Regions from separate parts of the Streptomyces sp. NPDC048290 genome, predicted to be linked through region 3. Evidence: riboswitches for the same ligand, from Rfam matches in the RefSeq annotation. Region 3 holds a riboswitch; each other region holds the start of a gene.
What was found. Region 3 has a riboswitch for cobalamin ahead of metE (5-methyltetrahydropteroyltriglutamate--homocysteine S-methyltransferase). Riboswitches for the same ligand answer to the same signal wherever they lie in the genome.
Positions count from the first base shown of each region.

Region 1 (7,250 bases), on a different contig from region 3:
CCGCCACCAGCGCGGTCAGCTCCGCCGGGACCTTCACCCGGGCGCCCGGCTCGGCCAGCAGCTCCTTCTCGCTCAGCCCGAAGTGCGCGGCGAACGACGCCCGCAGCCCCGGCAGCGCGTCCGCCTTCCCGCCCCACACCTGCGCCGCCCGCAACACCGCCAGCACCAGGTTCACCCGGGGCTCGCCCACCGGCCCGCCGCCCAGCACATGCAGCCCGTCACGGATCTGCACATCCTTGATCTCGCAGAGATAGCCGTCGATGTGCAGCACGAACGCGTCGAAGTCGTCCTCGCCCGGCTGCTCGGCCACATGCAGGTCGTGATGGAGCTCGGCGGCCTTCACCAGCGTCCAGATCTGCGCCCGCACGGCCGGTGCCTTCACCGGGTCCAGATCGGAGACCAGCGCGTACTCGTCGAGCAACTGCTCCAGCTTGGCGAGGTCGCCATAGGTGTCGGCGCGGGCCATCGGCGGCACCAGATGGTCCACGACGGTGGCGTGTCCGCGCCGCTTGGCCTGGGTGCCCTCGCCGGGGTCGTTGACGATGAACGGATAGACCAGCGGCAGTTCGCCGAGGACCGCGTCCGGCGCGCAGCCCCCGCTCAGCCCGAGCCCCTTGCCCGGCAGCCACTCCAGCGTGCCGTGCTTGCCCATGTGCACCACCGCGTCCGCGCCGAACGTGCGGTCGAGCCACCGGTAGGCCGCCAGATAGTGGTGCGACGGCGGCATGTCCGGGTCGTGGTAGATCGCGATCGGGTTCTCGCCGAAGCCACGCGGCGGCTGGATCATCACCACCACGTTCCCGAACCGCAGCGACGCCAGCACGATGTCGTCGCCGTCCACATAGAGCGCGCCCGGCGGCTCCCCCCACGCCCCGGTCATCGCCTCCCTGAGCGCCGGGTCCAGCGTCTCGAACCACGCCCGGTAGTCGGCGAGCGGCACCCGCGCGGGCGCCGCCGCGAGCTGGTCCTCCGTCAGCCACTCCACATCGTGCCCACCGGCCTCGATCAGCCGGTGGATCAGCTCGTCGCCCCCGGCCGGATACCCGCTGACCCCGTACCCGGCGTCCCGCAGCGCGTCCAGCAGCCGTACCGCCGACGCGGGCGTGTCCAGCCCCACCGCGTTGCCCACCCGCGCGTGCTTCGTCGGATACGCGGTGAACACCAGCGCGACCTTCTTCTCCGCGTTCGGCGTGTGCCGCAACCGCGCGTGCCGTACGGCGATCCCGGCGACCCGCGCGGCCCGCCCGGGGTCCGCCACGTACACCGGTACGCCGTCCGGGCCCTGCTCCTTGAACGAGAACGGCACGGTGATCAGCCGTCCGTCGAACTCCGGGATCGCGACCTGCATCGCCGCGTCCATGGGCGACAGCGCGGCGTCGGAACCCTCCCAGGCCGCCCGCGACGAGGTCAGGCACAGCCCCTGGAGCACCGGCACGCCCAGCTCCGCCAGCGCCCCGACGTCCCACGCCTCCTCGTCGCCGCCCGCCGAGGCGTCCGCCGCGTGCGCGCCACCGGCGGCCAGCACGGTCGCCACCAGCGCGTCGGCCCGCCCGAGCAGCTCGTACAGCCCGGGGTCCGCGCCGCGCAGCGAACCGCAGTACACCGGCAGCGCGTTCGCGCCGCATGCCTCGACCGCCTCGCACAGCGTGTCCACGAAGCCGGTGTTGCCGCTCAGTTCATGGGCCCGGTAGAAGAGCACCCCGACCGTCGGCCGCCCCTCCCGCCACGCCCGCCCGCCCCGCACCCCGTACTCCGGCATCGCGCGCGGTCCCTCGAACCCCTCACCGGTCAGCAGCACGGTGTCCGACAGGAACCGGGCCAGCTCGGCGAGGTTGTCCGGCCCGCCCTCGACCAGATAGCGCAGCGCCTCCGCGACCACCCCGGCGGGCACCGACGACAGCGCCATCAGCTCCGCGTCCGGCACGGTCTCCCCGCCCAGCAGCACGGTCGGCACCCCGGACGCGGCGAGCCGCGCCAGCCCGTCCTCCCAGGCCCGCTTCCCGCCCAGCAGCCGTACGACGGCCAGGGCGGCGCCCTCCAGCAACGCGGGCAGTTCGCTCTCCACGTCCACGCGGGTGGGGTTGCCGATCCGGTAGCGGACCCCGGGCGCGGCACGGGCGGCGAGCAGATCGGTGTCGGCGGTGGACAGGAGCAGGACGGTGGGATCGGGCGAGGGACTGGTCATACGGGCGCTCCCGGTGGGATGAAGGGCAGTCCGTTCGGCGCGCCGGACTCGATGAGCCGCCACAGCGCGTCCGTGTCCGCGTGCTGTTCGATGAGATCGCCGAGCCGGTCGAGCCGCTCCTCGCGCAGCGCGGCGAACGAGGTGCCGGGCGCGGGCACGAACCGGCGCCCGGAGGCGGCGGCCACCTCCCGCAGGAACGCCCGCCGGAAGGCGTCCGACTCCAGCGAGCCGTGCCAGTGGGTGCCCCAGGTCTGGCCGACCCGGCACCCGTCGAGAAACGGTGTGCCACCGGTGACCTCGGCGACCCCGTGATGAATCTCGTACCCCTCGACCCGCTCCCCGAGGGCTTCCCCCACGGGCCGGGCGAGCGTCTTGCCGGCCGCGAACCGCACCCGCACCGGCAGCAGCCCGAGCCCGTCGACCGACCCGGCCCGGCTCTCCACGTCGTCCTGGATGTGCTCCCCGAGCAACTGGAACCCCCCGCAGATCCCGAGCACCGGCAGCCCGCCCGCCGCCCGCCGCAGCAACGCCTCGGAGAACCCCCGCTCCCGCAGCCACGCCAGCGCCCGGACCGTCCCCCGCGTGCCGGGTACGACGACCAGATCGGCGTCGGCGATCTCCTCGGGCCGGTCCACGAACCGCACCACCACACCAGGTTCGGCGGCGAGCGCGTCGGCGTCGGTGAAGTTGGACATCAGCGGGACGGCACAGACGGCGACCCGCAGCACGTCCGCCCCCGCGGGCTCCCCGGCCACCGCCCCGCGTGCCGCCGCGCTGAGCCCGTCCTCCTCGTCGATGCCGAGCCCGTGCCGGAACGGCAGCACCCCGTACGACGGCCGCCCGGTGAGGCCCTTGAGCATGTCGAGGCCGGGCGCGAGCAGCGACACGTCCCCGCGGAACTTGTTCACCAGGAACCCGGCGACCAGCGCCTGGTCCTCCGGCGACAGCAGCGCGACCGTCCCGAAGAACGAGGCGAACACCCCGCCCCGGTCGATGTCCCCGACCACCAGCACGGGGAGCCGGGCGTTGCGGGCGATCCCCATGTTCACGATGTCGGTCCGGCGCAGATTGATCTCGGCGGGACTCCCGGCGCCCTCGCACACCACGACGTCATGGGTCCGCCGCAGCCCGTCGAGACACTCCAGGACCGTGCCCAGCAGGCGTTCCTGGCGTCCGCCGTGGTAGCCGCGCGCGCTCAGCTCGCCCACCGGCCGCCCCATCAGCACGACCTGGCTGCTGCGCTCCCCGCCCGGCTTCAGCAGCACCGGGTTCATCGCCGCCGTCGGTTCGATCCGGCACGCCTGCGCCTGCATGGCCTGCGCCCGCCCGATCTCCGCGCCCTCGCGGGTCACGAACGAGTTCAGCGACATGTTCTGCGCCTTGAAGGGCGCGACCTTGACGCCCCGCCGCACCAGCCACCGGCAGATCCCGGCGGTGACGACGCTCTTGCCCGCGTCGGAGGTGGTACCGGCGACGAGGATGCCGCGGCCGGTCATCGGACGGATTCTGTTCGGGTGGGCTCGAACCGAGCGGGTTCTGTTCGGGTGGGCTCGAACCGAGCGGGTTCTGTTCGGGTGGACTTGAACCGAGCGGGTTCTGTTCGGGTGGACTTGAACCGAGCGGATTCTGTTCGAGTGGGCTCGAACCGAGCGGGATCGGTTCGGATGCGCTCGAACCGAGCGGGATCTGTTCGGATGAGGTCGAGTCGGGCGGGCTCCGTCCGCACGGGTGTGCCGCCCCGCGACCCCCCGGCGTACGCCGCCCACCCCAGCGCCCCCGCCACGCCCGCCCCCAGCGCCAGCCACTGCACCCGGCGGGAGAGCCGTACCGCCCGCTCGATGTCGGCGACCGTCACGGCCCGCCCCGTCCCGTTCAGCACCGGCCGCCGTTCGACCCGTCCCGCGTACGACAGGGTCCCCCCGAGCCGGACGCCCAGCGCCCCGGCGAAGGCCGCCTCCACGACCCCGGCGTTGGGACTCGGATGCTTCCCGGCGTCCGCCCGCCATGCCCGCCACGCCCCCCGGGGATCACCCCCGGCGACCACGGCGAGCGCCGCCGTCAGCCGTGCCCCCGGCCACCCCGCCACGTCGTCCAGCCGCGCCGCCGCCCACCCGAACCGCCGGTAGCGCGCGGAGCGGTGACCCACCATCGCGTCCAGCGTGTTCACCGCCCGGAACCCCAGCAGCCCCGGCACACCACCGACGGTCCCCCACACCAGCGCCCCCACCACCGCGTCGGAGGTGTTCTCCGCGACCGACTCGACGACCGCCCGCGCGATCCCGTCACCGTCCAGCGTCTGGGGATCGCGCCCGCACAGCCGCGGCAGCAGCGCCCGCGCCCCGGCCAGGTCCCCGGCCGTCAGTGCCCGCCCGACCGCCCGCGCCTCCCGGCCGAGCGAGGTGCCGCCGACCACGGCCCAGGTCGCCGCGCCGGTCAGCGCGACGGAGGCGGCGGCGGAGCACCGTACGGTACGGGCCGCCGCCGTGCCCAGCGCCATGGCGCCGCCCACGCACACGGCGGTGTGCAGGGCGCCCCAGCCCCGGTGGTCGCGCCACAGCAGTCGTTCCACGGCGCCCGCGGCCCGGCCGAACCCGGCGACCGGATGCCCGCGGCGCGGATCGCCGAGGAGCAGATCACCGAGGAGCCCGGCGGCGGCGCCGTACGCGAAGTCGCGTCCGGCGGCCACGGCTCAGCCGGCCGTCGGGACGGTCGACGGGATCGTGGTTCCGGTGGCGCGCCTCGATCGGCAGCCGTGCATGGCGACCTGTCCTCACTCAGGGTGTCCGCGCCCTGGTTCGACGTAAGCGGCGGTGAGAGTTCCTGGCTCCCGGGGTTCTCCCCCGGTGACAGTGGCGGGACCGCGCCGGATTCGCACCGGCTTCCTCTCGTGTCGCCGTTGTTGGCCCCGGAAGTCCACCACGGGCCTGGAGAAACCGTCAACCAGCCATTGACCAGCGGCGGAAGAGCGTGCCACGCCCCTGGGGACCCGTCCGCACACACCACGGAGGGCGGGTACGGACCCAGATACGTCAGGGTCCTTACCCGCCCTCCGTACCGCGCGCGGGGCGCGTGCGAGGCACATGTGAGGCGCGTACGGCTGTACGGCCGTGGCGCCGCTGTCAGGCGACGATCAGATAGATCCCGTACGCCACGGCCCCGAGGCACGCCGCGAAGCAGGCGTAGGCGCCGGTGACCGCGAGCGCCGCGCTCCCGCCGGTCTCGGCCGCGCGCTCATGGCGCGACAGCCCCGAGATGGCGAGGGTGAACAGGCCGACGAGGGCCACGGTGACCACGAGACTGACTCCGAAGACGGAGCCGAGGGCCGCCCAGTCGATTTCCATGCTGCTGAGTCCTTTGAATCCTTGGTGGGGTCGGGGGAGGGGCGCGGGGTCAGACCGTGGCCTTGGGCGCGGCCGGATCGGGACCGGTGCCCGGGACGGGCGTGGCCGCGGCGGTCGCCTGCGCCGGGACGGTGGCCGCGGCCCCTTCGGCGGCGACGGTCGGCGGCGGTGTCACGGCGGCGACGGCGGCGGTGACCACACCGGGCGCCTCGTCGGGCGCCACGCCCGGACCGGTGCCGTCGGTGCTCCCGGCGCCGGTGTCGCCGTCGGTGTCGTTGACGTTGGTGTGGTCGACGATCTCGCGCCGGGACAGCTTCCAGATCCAGGCGCTGGAGCCGACCAGGAAGATGGCCACCAGGGCGGTGCCCCAGGCCCCGGCGCGGCACACCCACTCGGCGAGCGCGCCCACCACGGCGGCGGCGGGCAGGGTCAGCCCCCAGGCGACGAACATCCGGGTGGCGGTCGACCAGCGGACCACGCCGCCCTTGCGGCCGAGGCCCGCGCCCATCACCGCGCCGGACACGGAGTGCGTGGTGGAGAGCGAGAAGCCGAGGTGGGAGGAGGCCAGGATGACCGTGGCGGCGCTGGTCTGGGCGGCGAAGCCCTGCTGCGGCTGGAGGTCGGTCAGGCCCTTGCCCATGGTGCGGATGATCCGCCAGCCGCCCAGGTAGGTGCCGAGCGCGATGGCCACACCGGCGGAGACGATGACCCAGGTGGGAGGGTCCGAGTCGGGGGCGAGCGCGCCACCGGCGACCAGGGCGAGGGTGATGATGCCCATGGTCTTCTGGGCGTCGTTGGTGCCGTGCGCCAGCGAGACCAGACCGGCGGAGGCGATCTGCCCGGCGCGGTAGCCCTTGGCGGAGGACTTGCTCCCGGCGGACTTCTTGCCGAGGGAGTAGGTGAGCCGGGTCGCGAACATCGCCGCGAGGCCGGCCACCAGCGGGGCGGCGATCGCCGGGATCAGCACCTTGGTGATCAGCACATCGCCGTGCACGGCGCCCATACCGGCGGACGCCACGGTCGCACCGATCAGACCGCCCATCAGGGCGTGCGAGGAGGACGAGGGCAGACCCACCAGCCAGGTCAGCAGATTCCACAGGATCGCGCCGACCAACGCGGCGAAGATGACCTCTGGCTGGATACCGGACTCGTCGACGAGCCCTTTCGAGATGGTGTTCGCGACCTCCACGGAGAGGAAGGCGCCCACAAGATTCAGTACGGCGGACATCGCCACCGCGATCTTGGGTTTCATCGCACCGGTCGAGATGGTGGTGGCCATCGCGTTGGCGGTGTCGTGGAAACCGTTCGTGAAATCGAACGCAAGTGCGGTGATCACCACAATCGCGAGGATCAGCGAGAAGTTTTCCATTTACCCAAGCATTCGTTCGAGGTCATCGGCCGGATGAACGTAGGTAACCCAGATGAACGAATGGTGAACTGAGGGGGGCATCAGGGTGTATGTGACGGGGAGTCGGCATTCCACTTCGCTCCGCGGGCCCGCACCGCACCCCACCAGGCCCTCTACGGGACTCCCGCCCCACGCCTCCCGGCCCCGCAGGGGACCCCTACCGGGCCCGTGCGCGGGCCGAGTTGGGCTCGCGTCGGGCTCGTGCTGCCGGGGCGGGCGCCCGCGTCACTCGTCCCTGGCGAACCCCCGCAGCCCGTCCTCCGGACCGTCGAAGAGATTCTGGTCACCCGGCAGCTTCCCGTGGTCCGCGTACTGC
Region 1 is NZ_JBEZLM010000022.1:91,227-98,476, forward strand. Features, by position in the region: gene cobN (cobaltochelatase subunit CobN) at 1-2,185, opposite strand, end outside; gene AB0D49_RS31160 (cobyric acid synthase) at 2,182-3,681, opposite strand; partial or broken gene AB0D49_RS31165 (cobalamin biosynthesis protein) at 3,969-4,871, opposite strand; cobalamin riboswitch at 4,977-5,138, opposite strand; gene AB0D49_RS31170 (hypothetical protein) at 5,305-5,526, opposite strand; gene AB0D49_RS31175 (inorganic phosphate transporter) at 5,576-6,895, opposite strand; gene AB0D49_RS31180 (lysozyme) at 7,160-7,250, opposite strand, start outside.
Region 1: it holds a riboswitch for cobalamin, as region 3 does, so the genes downstream of both, AB0D49_RS31165 (cobalamin biosynthesis protein) here and metE (5-methyltetrahydropteroyltriglutamate--homocysteine S-methyltransferase) in region 3, are expected to answer to the same signal.

Region 2 (7,250 bases), on a different contig from region 3:
GGCCGAGCCAGGCGCGCAGCGGATCACCGCGGTCGGCGGGGATCACCGCGGCCAGCTCCTGGACGAACCGCACGGTGCGGGGCGGTCCGTCCAGCGGCCGGTTGGTGTGGGTGAGCAGCCGGTAGGCGTCCCAGGCGGTGTGCACGGCCGGGGGCAGCGGCCCGAAGTGCTCACCGGCGGCGGCGTGGTAGACGGCGGGCAGCTCCGGCACGGACGTCCGGTCGAGCCCGGCGAGCGCCCGCTCCAGTTCGTGCAGCGCGGAGCCGTCGACGACGGGTGGCACCACGGGGTGGGCGAGGGCGGCGGCGTGCCGGGACGGCAGATCGTGGTCGGCCAGATGCTGGACGGCCTCGGTGAGCCGCCGCCAGCCGTTCGGGACGGTGCCGAAGGCGCGCACCATCGCCACGACGTGGATCTTCTTGTCGTCGAACTCCGGTATGGACAGCCGCAGCCGGAGCCGGTCCAGGGCGTCCAGCACACAGAGCCGGCGGACCTCCAGGTCGTCCAGGACCCGCACCTGCATCAGGGCGTCCGCGAGCTGGTCCGTGGTGTGCGGGTCGGGCGGCGGAACGGTGTCAGCCATCGTCACCCAGCCGATCCGGCCAGGTCCTGCGCGCCTCGGCCACGAAGTCGTCCACCGCGGTGGTGCTCCCTTCCATCCACTGCACGGCCTCCACGAGCGTCCCCGGCCCGTCCGCGAAGTCCCCGCACCGCCGCACGATCTCAAAGAGCTGCATCCGCGCCGACCCGCGCCGCCCGACGCCCCCGGCGATGGCCACCGGCAGCATCCCGAGCAACTGCGCCCCGGCGTCCTCGCGCACCGAGTCCATCGCGAGCAGCCGGTCCACGAGCCCCCACAGCACCCGCGGCGGGAGAACCCGCGCCCCCTCCGCGGGCCCGCGGACCTCGAAGGCGGTCCCGTCCAGCACGTCCAGCGGAATCATCCAGGAGACCCGCCCCGCGCGCCCGCCCGGCACCAGCACGGTGGCGAGCACCCCCACGACCGCCTCGCGCCCGACATCGAACACCCCCGCACCGCTGAACCCCCGCTCCACCGCGGCACCGGCCAGGTCGACGCCGTCGATCTGCCGCCAGCCGGGGTGGGTGCCACCGGCGCCCACCACTTCTCCCCTGGCCCACAAGCCTTCGGGTACCCCCGCTGGATGCCCGAACACCCGTACCCGCGCCCCGGTTCCGTCCCCGCACCGCGCGAGCGGCGCGGCCCGCACACCGTCCGGCGGGGCCTCCTCCAGCCGCAGCACGGCGAGATCCCCGACGGGCGGCGACCGCAGCCACCCCCCGTCGACCACCCGCGCCGCCACCACCTGCCCCGCCCCGACCCCCGGAAAATCAACCCGCACCACTCCGCCCGGCGTCCCACCGCTGTACGACGGGCCGAGCCCCAGCGCGGTCTCCACCACATGCGCGCAGGTGAGCGCCGTACGCCCGGTCAGCATCACGGCCGCCCCGGCGACCCCCGTCCCCCGCTGATCACGCACCCGCACCCGCCAGGCACCCGGACCCTCCGCTACGGAGGTACCGACCTCCCGCAACCCCACCCGTGTCCCCCTCGTCCGCCCCCTGCGGATGTCAACAGGGTAAGGCGAAGGGGGTCGGTTGGGTACGGGCGAGAGGGGGCGGGGGTGGGGGGCGGGGACGGCCGCCTCGCGCAGTGCCGCGCACCCGGTGGCGATGCGGCGATTACCGGCCATCGGCGCTGCCGGAGGCGATACGGAAACCGACCCGGGCCGATTCCCCGAACACCCCTTACAGTAAGTCGATCATCGCCTGTCAGGCAGGTGCCGGGCGGGATTCCAGGGGTCGAGCCGAGGGGGGTACGCATGTCCGTGTCGCGGGTGGGCCGGGGGCGAAGACACGCCATGGTGGGGCTGTGCGGGGCGGCGTTGACCGCCTCCATGCTGCTGGCGCCGGCGGCGACGGCCACCGAGCCGGTCCCGCCCGTGGGCGAGGTGGTGCAGCGCGGTGGCCAGAGCGCGAGCCTCGGGGGCGGGGGGCGCGTCCAGTTGATCGACGGCCGGGACGTACTGGTGACGTCGGGAACCGGGACCGCGGGACGCTACTCGTTCGCCGCCGTGGACGGCGCGGTGACTGTTCGGCAGACCGGCGAGTCCGGGCCCGCCCGCACCGCGACCGTGGGGCTTCCGGCCGACTCCCGGACCACGGCCACGCGCGCTGCCAACGCGGCGACGTACCCGGTCAAGCTGACCATCACCAACGCGTCCGTCGACTGGAAGACCCTCCACCTCTGGGACCGCCGCACCTGGACGGCGGTCCGGGTCGACCACCACACGGACGGGCCCTCGGCCACGGTGAAGCTGCCGCCGGGCGACTACTTCGCGGTCATGATGCACAGCGCGTGGGAGCGGCCCGACTATCTGCTCAGCCGCGCCTTCTCGGTCGGTTCGGCCGGCAAGACGGTCACCTTCGACGAGCGCGCGGCCAAGGAGACCGCGATCCGTGTCGACGACACCACCGCCACCCGGGAGAGCATGTCCGCGTGGATCAGAGTCCCGGGCGGCGACACGGCTGGCTCCGTCGGCTCCGGTGACCGCAAGGTGTACGCGACCCCGTTCTCGGTGAGCGGCGTCTCCCTGCGGGTGCACGAGGTGCTCGTCAAGAAGGGTTCCTCGGACAGTGTGCCGAGCCCGTACGTCTACGACCTCACCCACAGCTTCGACAACACCGTCCCCGCCTCCCCCGTGAAGACGGTCCGTACCGCGGCCCTCGCCAAGACCGTCACGAAGATCGGCGCCCCGGGCATACGGACGACGGCCTCGCTGCTCAACTCCCCGGACTTCCCCGAGGGCGGCGCGTACCTCGGAGCCCCGGTGTCCGCCGGCGGCTCGGTCACCGAGTACGCCCTCCCGAACCGCACCCAGAGGCGGTCGCTGAGCTACGGCAAGGACGGTCTGACCCTCAGTCTCCCCAACCGCCGACCGGCGGCCGGCACCAGCGCGGGCGAGACCCTGGGCACGGCCCCGTTCCAGCCGACGACCCCGGCCCACCCCGGCTCCTACCGGATGGCCAGCGACCGGATCACGCTGCACGAGTCGGGTGCCTTCGACGACGCGTCCGGCAACCCCGGGATCGAGCGCCGCGCCTCCTACGCGTACAAGCTCACCTCGGCCGCCGGTGTCACCTACGCGGAGGCCGCCGGTCTCGACGCGTACGACTATGTCAATTCGTCCGTCCTGCCCTGGTCGCTGACGACGTACACCCTCGACCAGACCGTCGAGCGCCGGGTGCCGTCCGCCCGGCTGTCCCCGTCCGTGCACAGCCGGTGGACGTTCCGCTCGGCGCAGACCAGGGGCCAGGACCTGCCGCTGATCGACACCAGGCTGAGCGTTCCGGGGCTGGACGCGTACGGACGCGCGGCGGCCGGTCCGGTGCGGGTCCTGGCGAGCGCGACCACCCGCGACACGGACCCGGCGGAGGCGAACACCAGGGTCACCGGACTCGCCCACTCGACGGACGACGGCCGGACCTGGACCGAGTCACCGGTCGCCGCAGACGGTTCGGCCACGGTCCATGTCCCCGCCGGGGCCTCGTTCGTCACGCTGCGGGTGACCGCCGCCGACGACCAGGGCGGCAGTCTGACCCGCACGATCACCCGGGCGTTCGCCGGTCCGGCACCGGACGGCGACGAGGTGGTGGGCTCGACCCGTATCTCGAACGTCACTGTCAACGCGAACAAGCCGGTGCGGCTGTCCCACGAGCATCTCCAGAGCTTCAACGCCACGTTCACGGCCACCGACCCGTCGGGGATCGCGAGCGGGGACCTGTATCTCTACCGGGGTTCGTACGCCAGCCCCGTCGCCGTTCTGCACGGCGCGTTCGCGGCGACCTGCACCAAGGTGAACGCGACCACGTCGAGGTGCACGACTCCGTTCGCCTACCTCTATCCGCGCGGACAGCTAGGCCGCAACTCCTTCGCCGGCACCTGGAAGGCGGCCGTCTGGGCGCGCTCCGCCGACGGCAGGAGCCATGCCGATCTGCACTCCGCCAAGTCCGTGTCCGTGCTGCGGGACGCCATGCTGAACGCCAACGCGGGTCCCGAGCCGGTGGCCAAGGGCAAGACGCTGACCGTCACCGGCTTGCTGGAACACGCGGACTGGGAGATGCGCGGCGGCTATCCCGGCTACGCCGGCCAGAAGGTGAAGCTCCAGTTCCGGAAGAAGGGGGCGTCCGCCTACACCACGGTGAAGACGGTCACCACCGACCGCTCCGGAAAGCTGAGGACCACGGTGAAGGCGGCGACGGACGGCTACTGGCGCTACTCCTTCGCCGGTTCCTCCACCACGGCGACCGCGACCGCGCCCGGCGACTACGTGGACGTCCGCTGACCGAGGTCCGCCCGGGGGGCTGAGGCCGGGTGTCCGGTCCCCCGCGACGGTGCCGTCAGGCGGGCAGCAGGCGGGCCTCGGCCGTCGTCACCGGAGCCCCCGCCCGTACCCCCCTCAGCACCCACGCCAGTACCTCCGCCCCCCGGACCACCCGTGGGCCGGGGCGGTTGTAGTACGCCGGGCCGTCCAGGACCCAGACGCGGTTCTCGCGGACCGCGGGGAGGTCCTGCCAGCCGGGGAGGGTGGTGAGGAGGTGGGTCTCGCGCAGGGTGCGGTCGGGGGGGAAGCCGCAGGGGAGGAGCAGGAGGACGTCCGGGGCGGCGGCGCGGAGGGCCTCCCAGGTGGTCGGGGTGGTGTGGTCGCCGGGGGAGGCGAGCAGGGGTGTGCCGCCCGCCGCCGTGATCTGGTCCGGGACCCAGTGGCCGGCCGGCCAGAGGGGGTCGAGCCATTCGATCGCGGCGACCCGGGGACGGGGGCCCCGTGCGGTCGCCGCGCGGACCCGGGACAGACGGGCCGTCAGGTCCGCCCGGCGGCGCTCCGCGCGGTCCCGTACGCCGAGCAGGTCGCCGACCGTGACCAGGCAGTCCAGGACGTCGTCCAGGGTCCGGGGTTCGAGGCTCAGGACGCGGGTGTCGGCGTTCAGGGCGCGGACCGCCGTGCCGACCCGTTCGTAGGAGACCGCGCAGACCGCGCACAGGTCCTGGGTCAGGACCACGTCGGGGCGGGCCGCCGCCAGGGCCTCGGTGTCCAGGGTGTAGAGGGAGGAGCCGGAGTGTGCCGCGCCGCCGACCGCGTCGGAGATCTCCCGGCTGGACAGGCGGTCCTGGTCCAGGTCAGCGCCGGTCACCACGGGGACCTGTGCCACCTCCTGGGGCGGCCAGTCGCATTCGTGCGTACGGCCGACCAGGCGGGAGGCCAGGCCCAGTTCCGCGACGATGTCGGTGGCCGCGGGGAGCAGGGAGGCGATGCGCATGGCGGGAGCCTAGGGGGCGGCTCGCTGGATTTAGTAGGACGTCCAACTATATAGTCGGGGGCATGGCCCGCGGTGCGGGGAAGCCGGTGTGACTCCGGCCCGGTCCCGCCACTGTGACCGGGGAGTCCACCGTCGGGCGACACGCCACTGACGAGAGGGCAGAGTCGTCGGGAAGGTGGGCGGCGCGCGCTGATCCGGGAGTCAGGATACCGGCCGGGGGTTTCGTTCCGTGTGGTCCACGAGGATGGAGCAGACACGCATGGCACCGGTGTGCACCCCGCCCCACCAGTGACTTCGCAGTCCTGGCCGTGATCGCCTCACCGCTCTCTGACGGTCTCCAGCCCTTCCCGGACCCCTCGACCCGGAACGCCGCTGATCCCATCCGAGGAGAGCAGACGACCCATGCGCCCATCGCCCCGTACCTGCGGTTCGCCACCGACACCGGGTACACGGTCGCCGACCGGGCGCTCCCACCGCACGGCGGTTACGGCTACCTCAGCGAGTACGGCATCGAGAAGATCGTGCGCGACCCGCGGGTCCAGCAGATCCTGGAAGGAACCGACGAGATCATGCGAGTCATCGTGGCCCGCGGACTGACGGAGGCGTTCGGATGAGCGGGGTCCAGTTCCACGTCCGGGGGCGGGCCGCCCATGTCGTCCTGGACCGGCCCGAGGCGCTCAACGCGCTCAGCCACGCCATGGTCCGGGACATCGACCGGGCCCTCACCGACTGGGCGGCCGACCCCGCCGTCGAGACCGTCGTGCTCACCGGCGCCGGGGAGCGCGGGCTGTGCGCCGGGGGCGACATCCGCGCCATCCACGCCGACGCCCGGGACGGCGACGGCACCGCCACGGCCGCGTTCTGGTACGACGAGTACCACCTCAACGCCCGGATCGCCCGCTATCCCAAGCCGTACGTCGCCGTCATGGACGGCATCGTCATGGGCGGCGGGGTCGGGCTCTCCGGGCACGGCAGCGTCCGGATCGTCACCGAGCGCTCCCGGGTCGCGATGCCCGAGACCGGCATCGGCTTCGTGCCCGACGTCGGCGGCACCCACCTCCTCGGGCTCGCCCCCGGCGAACTCGGCACCCACCTCGCCCTGACCGGCGCCGCGATCGGCGCCGGGGACGCCCTGCTCACCGGCCTCGCCGACCACTACGTCCCCGCCGCGACCCTGCCCGCCCTCCTCGCCGACCTCGGCGACCTGCCCGTCCGGGACGCCCTCGCCCGCCATGCGCAGCCGCCGCCCGCCGGGGAACTCGCCGCCCACCGGGCCTGGATCGACGCCTGCTACAGCGCCCCCGACGTGGAGGAGATCGTGGAACGCCTCTTCGCGCACGGCGACCCCGCCGCCAAGGAGACCGCCGAGACCCTGCTCACCAGGTCGCCCACCGCGCTCAAGGTCACCCTCGCCGCGCTGCGCCGCGCCCGGCGGCTCGGCTCCCTGGAGCAGGTCCTCGACCAGGAGTACCGCGTCTCGCTCGCCGCGCTCACCGCCCCCGACCTGGTCGAGGGCATCCGCGCCCAGGTCGTCGACAAGGACCGCGCCCCACGCTGGTCCCCGGCGACCCTGGCCGAGGTCACGGACACCGAGGTGGCCCGCCACTTCCAGCCCCTCGGCGCCCGCGAACTGGGCCTCGCCGCGTCCGGCGGCACCGAGGAGGCGGCCTGGTGAGCGCCCGTACGGTCGCCTTCGTCGGGCCGGGGCACATGGGCGCCCCGATGGCCGCCAGCCTCGCCACCGCCGGACACCGGGTGCGCGGCTACGACCTGGCCGTGACGCCGGGTCCCGGTCTGGAGGCCGCCGCGTCCGCCCCGGCGGCCCATGCGGGCGGTGTCGACACCCAACTCGATCTCAGAGCAGCCGAGTTGTATGCCATGTATGCCGAACAGACGGGCGTGGGTGAGGACTT
Region 2 is NZ_JBEZLM010000024.1:144,421-151,670, forward strand. Features, by position in the region: gene AB0D49_RS32705 (hypothetical protein) at 1-583, opposite strand, end outside; gene AB0D49_RS32710 (trypsin-like peptidase domain-containing protein) at 576-1,499, opposite strand; gene AB0D49_RS32715 (hypothetical protein) at 1,842-4,364, shown strand; gene AB0D49_RS32720 (cobalamin-binding protein) at 4,420-5,337, opposite strand; cobalamin riboswitch at 5,384-5,570, shown strand; partial or broken gene AB0D49_RS32725 (acyl-CoA dehydrogenase family protein) at 5,763-5,951, shown strand; gene AB0D49_RS32730 (enoyl-CoA hydratase/isomerase family protein) at 5,948-7,012, shown strand; partial or broken gene AB0D49_RS32735 (NAD(P)-binding domain-containing protein) at 7,009-7,101, shown strand; partial or broken gene AB0D49_RS32740 (3-hydroxyisobutyrate dehydrogenase) at 7,147-7,250, shown strand, end outside.
Region 2: it holds a riboswitch for cobalamin, as region 3 does, so the genes downstream of both, AB0D49_RS32725 (acyl-CoA dehydrogenase family protein) here and metE (5-methyltetrahydropteroyltriglutamate--homocysteine S-methyltransferase) in region 3, are expected to answer to the same signal.

Region 3 (7,250 bases):
ATCCCGCCGCCCCGTCACGGACCCCGCCACCTGCCGTGCCGCCTCACCAGCGACCACGCGCCCCACCCCGTCACCCGCCCGCGCCCCCTCCGCCCGCCCCTCGCCGCCCCATCCCGCCCCACCGCCGTCCGCCCGCCGGGGCGGAGCGTGTGCCCCGGCGTGCGCCCCGGTCCGGGGCGGGGTTCCGCGCCCCTTCCCCGCCGCCCGCACTCCCATCTCACGCTATCGGGTGCGTTTAGTGTGCTTGTCGCATGTTCCTTGGACATGCCGGGCAAGCACCGGTCTGCCGAGACGGATCTCATACGCGGATCATCTCTGAAGGGGGAAACCATGCCTGTTCTGTGCCGCCCCGCGGTCGCCGTACCCGAGTACACGATCACCCATGAACAGACCCTGGGTCTGGCCCGTTCGCTGTACGCCGGGCACGAGCAACTACCGCTCGCGCTCCGGCTGATCGGCAACACCGGGGTGCGCAAGCGCCATATCGTGCAGCCGCTCGACCGTACGCTCCGGCACCCGGGATTAGAGGCACGCAACGCCACGTACGAGGCGGAGGCCAAGGCGCGGGTGCCGGACGTCGTGGAGCGGGCCCTGAAGAACGCCGGGCTCGGAGCGCGGGACATCGACGTCATCATCTATGTGTCGTGCACGGGCTTCATGATGCCGTCGCTGACCGCCTGGATGATCAACACGCTGGGGTTCCGGTACGACTGCCGGCAGATCCCCATCGCCCAGCTCGGCTGTGCGGCGGGCGGCGCGGCCATCAACCGGGCGCACGACTTCTGCATGGCCCACCCGGGCTCCAACGCCCTCATCGTGGCCTGCGAGTTCTGCTCGCTGTGCTACCAGCCGACCGATCTGACGGTGGGCAACATGCTCTCCAACGGCCTGTTCGGCGACGCGGTGGCCGCCGCCGTGGTGCGCGGCATGGGCGGCACCGGCATCGAGCTGGAGGCCAACGGCTCCTATCTGGTGCCGGACAGCGAGGACTGGATCGCCTACCGGGTGCGGCCCACCGGCTTCCACTTCATGCTGGACCGCCGGGTGCCCGGCACCATGGAGCAGCTCGCCCCGGCGCTGTCCTCGCTGGCCGCCCAGTACCGGCGGGACGCCAGCGCGCAGAGCTTCTATCTGATCCACGCGGGCGGGCCGCGCATCCTGGACGACCTCAGCCACTATCTCGGGGTGCCGTCGGAGATGTTCCGCTTCAGCCGGGCCACGCTCGCCGAGTACGGGAACATCGCGAGCGCGGTCGTCCTGGACGCGCTGCGCCGGCTGTTCGAGGAGGGCGGCTGCGCGCCGGGGGCGTCGGGGATGATCGCCGGGTTCGGGCCGGGCATCACCGCCGAGATCTCCCTCGGCCGATGGACCACCGACAGCCCGGAACCCGCGGCCGAGCAGGGCGCCGGTTCCGGCGTGCGGGCCGATCCGGCGGGCGCCGCCCCGGTACGGGTCCCCGCGCAGGCCCCGGCGCCCGCGACCGACACGGCGGCGGTCTCCACGGAGGGCCCCGTATGACGGCGGCCGATCCGGACCCGACCGTCCGCCGCCGTCCGCCGCGTACCCGGTGACCGCGGGCGCGTCCGCCGGGCCGCTGATCGTGCCGCCCGGCCGGGGGCGGACCGTGGCGGTCGCCGCCCAGCGGGTCACGTTCAAGGTGACCGGCGAGCACTCCCGCGTGGCGTCCACCTTCGAGGTCGTCGTCCCGCCCGGCTTCGATGTGGGCGCCCACACCCACACGCACAGCGAGGAGCTGTTCTACGTCATCGAGGGCGAGTTGGAGGTGCTCGCGTTCGAGCCGCTGGTGCGGACCCCGGACCACTGGCGGGAGTGGGAGTCCGCCGCCGGTGAGCGGGCCGTACGGGCGGGCCCCGGCACGCTGCTGTTCGTACCGCCGGGCTGTCCGCACGCGTTCGCCAACACCGGCCCGGACCCCGCCCGGGTGCTGTTCCAGGCGGCCCCGCCCCCGGCGCACGAGCGGTACTTCGAGGAACTCCTCGCCCTGCTGGACGGCGCGGGCGAGGACGGAGGAGAGATCGATCACGCGGCGATCGCCGCGCTGCGGCTGCGCTACGACGTCCAGCAGCTCACCCCGCTGCGCTACGCACCGCCCGCCGCCCCGGCACCCCGCTGAGCACGGCGGTCACGCTCCCGTGCCGTGTCCGCTCCCCCGGACACGGCACGGGTGGGACGTCATGTACGCGATGGCGCGGTAGCGGTTAGGGTGGCCGGTGCAGCTGGTTCGTCCCGTCCGCCAGGCGGGATGTCGTAAGAGGGAACCCGGTGGGAATCCGGGACTGCCCCGCAGCGGTGAGTGGGAACGACCGCCGTCATACGCACTGGGTCCGGGAGAACGGGCCTGGGAAGCGACGGCCAGTAGGTGTCCTGACGTCGTCAGGACGGGCCCGCGAGTCCGAAGACCTGCCACTGCCCGTGCGCGGACCTCCGTGCGCGGACATTCCGGTGACCTCGTGGGCGGGTCGGCGTACAGAGCCAGGCCAAGGACCGTGCCATGCCGCGCGCGGACCGGGACCGCCCGGCCTCGTCACCCTTCGCGTCCGCGTCCCGTCGCCGGGATCTCAGGGATTCATCTCGCGAAGGAGATCTCCGTGACCAGCAAGTCCGCAGCCGCGGCAGCACGGGCCACCGTGTACGGCTACCCCCGTCAGGGACAGCACCGGGAACTGAAGAAGGCGATCGAGGGCTACTGGAAGGGCCGCGTCACCGCCGACGCGCTGCGCGCCACCGCCGCCGAACTGCGCTCCGCCAACTGGCGCCGGCTCACCGAGGCGGGCATCGCCGAGGTCCCCACCGGTGACTTCTCGTACTACGACCATGTGCTGGACACGAGTGTGATGGTCGGCGCGATCCCCGCCCGGCACCGGGAGGCGGTGGCCGCCGACGCGCTGGACGGCTACTTCGCGATGGCGCGCGGCACGCAGGACGTGGCGCCGCTGGAGATGACGAAGTGGTTCGACACGAACTACCACTACCTGGTGCCCGAGCTGGGCCCGGACACCGTCTTCGCCGCCGACTCCGCCATGCAGGTCGCCGAACTGGCCGAGGCGCTGGCGCTGGGGCTGACCGCCCGTCCGGTGCTGGTCGGCCCGGTCACGTATCTGCTGCTGGCCAAGCCCGCGCCGGGCGTGGCCGCCGACTTCGATCCGCTGACCCTGCTGGACCGGCTGCTGCCGGTGTACGCGGAGGTGCTCGCCGATCTGCGGGCGGCCGGTGCCGAGTGGGTCCAGCTGGACGAGCCCGCCCTGGTCCAGGACCGCACCCCGGCCGAGCTGAACGCCGCCGCTCGCGCCTACCGTGACCTCGGTGCCCTCACCGACCGGCCGAAGCTGCTGGTGGCCTCGTACTTCGACCGGCTCGGGGACGCGCTGCCGGTGCTCGCGAAGGCGCCCGTGGAGGGGCTCGCGCTGGACTTCACGGAGTCCGCCGCCGCCAACCTGGACGCGCTCGCCGCGGTCGGCGGGCTGCCCGGCAAGCGGCTGGTGGCCGGTGTCGTCAACGGCCGCAACATCTGGGTCAACGACCTCAGCCGGTCCCTGTCCACCCTGGGCACCCTGCTGGGGCTCGCCGACCGGGTCGACGTGGCCGCGTCCTGCTCGCTGCTCCATGTGCCGCTGGACACCGCCCCGGAGCGGGACATCGAACCGCAGGTCAGGCGCTGGCTGGCGTTCGCCCGGCAGAAGACCGCGGAGATCGTCACGCTGGCCAAGGGGCTCGCCGGGGGCACCGACGCCATCGCCGCCCAACTGGCCGCCAACCGGGCCGACCTGGCGTCCCGCGCGGGCTCGCCGATCACCCGCGACCCGGCGGTGCGGGCCCGTGCCGCCGCCGTCACGGACGCCGACGCCCGCCGCTCCCAGCCGTACGCCGAGCGGACCGCGGCGCAGCGCGCCCACCTCGGGCTGCCGCTGCTGCCGACCACCACCATCGGCTCCTTCCCGCAGACCGACGCGCTGCGCACGGCCCGCGCCGATCTGCGGGCCGGGCGGATCGACACCGCCGGGTACGAGGACCGCATCAAGAGCGAGATCCGGGACGTGCTGACGTTCCAGGAGAAGGCCGGTCTCGATGTCCTGGTGCACGGCGAGCCCGAGCGCAACGACATGGTCCAGTACTTCGCCGAGCAGCTCACCGGCTATCTCGCCACCCAGCACGGCTGGGTCCAGTCGTACGGCACCCGGTACGTCCGGCCGCCGATCCTGGCCGGGGACATCTCCCGCCCGGAGCCGATGACCGTGCGCTGGACGACATACGCGCAGTCGCTCACCGACCGGCCGGTCAAGGGCATGTTGACCGGGCCGGTGACCATGCTGGCCTGGTCGTTCGTCCGGGACGACCAGCCGCTCGGGGACACCGCACGGCAGGTGGCGCTCGCCCTGCGCGACGAGGTGGCCGACCTGGAGGCGGCCGGTACCTCGGTCATCCAGGTGGACGAGCCCGCGCTGCGCGAGACGCTGCCGCTGCGCGCCGCCGACCACGCCGCCTATCTGGCGTGGGCGACGGAGGCGTTCCGGCTGTCCACCGCCGGGGTGCGGCCGGACACGCAGATCCATACGCACATGTGCTACGCCGAGTTCGGTGACATCGTGCGGGCGATCGACGACCTCGACGCCGATGTGATCAGCCTGGAGGCGGCCCGCTCGCACATGCAGGTGGCGCGTGAGCTGGCCGCGCACGGCTATCCGCGCGAGGCGGGACCGGGTGTCTACGACATCCACTCGCCGCGGGTGCCGAGCGCCGATGAGGCGGCCGAGCTGCTGCGCACCGGGCTGAAGGCGATCCCGGCGGAGCGGCTGTGGGTGAACCCGGACTGCGGTCTGAAGACCCGTGGCTGGCCGGAGACCCGGGCGTCGCTGGAGCACCTGGTGGCAGCGGCCCGCACGGTCCGCTCGGAACTGGCCTGATCCATGGGCGGGGCCGGGGAGTTCCGCTCCCCGGCCCGTCGGTCACAGGCCCACGTCCCGGGCGCGGATGTCGTCCAGGGACTCCCGGCGGACCAGCAGCCGGGCCCGGCCGTCGGTGACCGCGGCGACCGGCGGACGGCCGACCAGGTTGTAGCCGGACGCCATCGACAGGTGGTAGGCGCCCGCGACCGGCACCGCGAGCAGATCGCCCGGCCGGACGTCGTCCGGGAGTTCGGCGCCGGCGGCCAGCACGTCGCCCGCCTCGCAGTGCCGGCCGACCACGGTGACCGGGGCCGGGGGGCCGCCCGCGCGGCCGATCAGCCGGGGCGCGTACCGCACGCCGTACAGCGCCGGACGCGGGTTGTCGCTCATGCCGCCGTCGACGGCCACATAGGTGTGCGCGCCGGTGTGTTTGACGGCGAGGACCCGGTAGAGGGCGATCCCGGCGGGGCCCGCGACGGCCCGGCCCGGTTCGATGAGCAGCCGGGGCACCGGCAGCCCCGCCGCCGCGCACGCCCCGGTGAGTTCGGCGCGCACCCGGCGGGCCAGCGCGGTGAGGTCGAGGGCGGGTTCGCCGGGGCGGTAGGCGATGCCGTGGCCGCCGCCGAGGTCGAGTTCGGGCAGGATCACGCCGTGCTGCCGGTGCAGCCGGGCCATCAGCCCCACCAGTCTGCGCACGGCCGCGAGATACGGCTTGACGCTGGTGATCTGCGAGCCGAGATGGCAGTGCAGCCCGGTGAGTTCGAGTTGTGGCTGGTCCAGGATGCGGGCGATGGCGTGCTGGGCGTATCCGTCGGAGATGGACAGCCCGAACTTCTGGTCCTCGGTGCCGGTGCGGATCTTGTCGTGGCCGCCCGCCGAGATCCCGGGCACCACCCGGACCATGACCCGCTGATGTCCGCCGGGCCCCACGGCGGCGGCCAGCCGGGCGATCTCGGAGGGGCTGTCGATGACGATCCGTCCGACGCCGAGCCGCAGCGCGCTCGCCAGGTCGCGCGGTGACTTGGCGTTGCCGTGCAGCACGATCCGGTCGGCGGGGAAGCCGGTGGTGACGGCCAGTTCGAGTTCCCCGGCGGAGCAGACGTCGAGGCCGAGTCCCTCCTCGGCGACCCAGTGGGCCATGGCACGGCACAGGAACGCCTTGGCGGCGTACAGGATCTCGGCGTCCGGGAAGGCGTCTGTGTAGGTGCGGCAGCGGTCGCGGACCTCGGCCTCGTCCAGCACATAGACGGGGGTGCCGAAGCGGTCGGCGAGTTCGGTGAGGGCGACTCCGCCGACGGCGACCTCGCCGGGGCGGGGTTCGGTGGTGGACGCGGGCCACACGGAGCGGTCGGCGAGGGCGGGGGCCGCGGTGGTGTCGTGGAGGGTGGTCATGGTGCGGGCTCCTCAGTCGCGGTGGGCGCGGGCGCGGTGGGTCACGTCGGCCGGTCCGGGGGTGAGCGCGCGGACCAGGACGGCGGTGCGGGCGACCGGGGCGGCTGCCGGGGCGGAGAGCTGCGGGTCGACGGTGAGGGAGGTGACGCCCAGCGGGGCGACGAGGGCGCGCAGCGCGGGCGCGGCGAGCCGGATCCACGGCTGTCCGGCGCCGAGGGTGGCGGTCAGCCGCCGCGCGGAGGTGAAGGCGACGGCCGTGCGGTCGCCCAGCGGGGTGCGGAAGAGCCGGGTCGCGCACCCGGAGGGTCCCGGACGGACCGGTACGTACAGGGGTCCGTCCGGGAGGCGTTCGCCGGGTTCCGGATCGTCGCCGCACGGGATGTCTGCCATGGCTGCCTCCTGGAGGCCGGGCTCGGTCGGTCGGGTGTCACGTCCGGCGCCCCGGGATCGCGGGGAGGCGGTCCGGGGCGCCCACCGATGACGCTATGCCCGGCCGGGCGGGGGGCGGGGTGGCCCCTGACGGGACGCTGACGGTCGGGGGCTGGACGTATACGGGTTGCTGACGCGGGCCGCGCGGGCGTCAGGCGGGGGTGTGCAGGGCCGTGCTGAGGGTGTCCGTGATCTGGGCGCGGGCGGCGCGGGCTGCGGGGCTGCGGCGCAGGGCGTCGAACAGCACGAAGCCGTGCACGGTGCCGTGGTAGCGCGCCGAGACCACCGGCACCCCGGCGGCGCGCAGCAGCGCCGCGTACGCCTCGCCCTCGTCGCGCAGGACGTCCGCCTCGGCGGTCAGCACCAGCGCCGGGGGCAGTCCGGCGAGGTCGGCGGGGGCGGCGCGCAGCGGGGCGGCGGTGGGGTCGGCGCGCCGGGCGGGGTCGGGCACGTACTGGTCCCAGAAGGTGCGCATGGCGTCCCGGCCGAGGAAGTGGCCGTCGGCGAAGCGGTGCGCGGAGGGGG
Region 3 is NZ_JBEZLM010000001.1:14,450-21,699, forward strand. Features, by position in the region: gene AB0D49_RS00075 (type III polyketide synthase) at 331-1,518, shown strand; gene AB0D49_RS00080 (cupin domain-containing protein) at 1,568-2,134, shown strand; cobalamin riboswitch at 2,239-2,427, shown strand; gene metE (5-methyltetrahydropteroyltriglutamate--homocysteine S-methyltransferase) at 2,610-4,922, shown strand; gene lysA (diaminopimelate decarboxylase) at 4,965-6,296, opposite strand; gene AB0D49_RS00095 (SAV_915 family protein) at 6,309-6,686, opposite strand; gene AB0D49_RS00100 (alpha/beta hydrolase) at 6,877-7,250, opposite strand, start outside.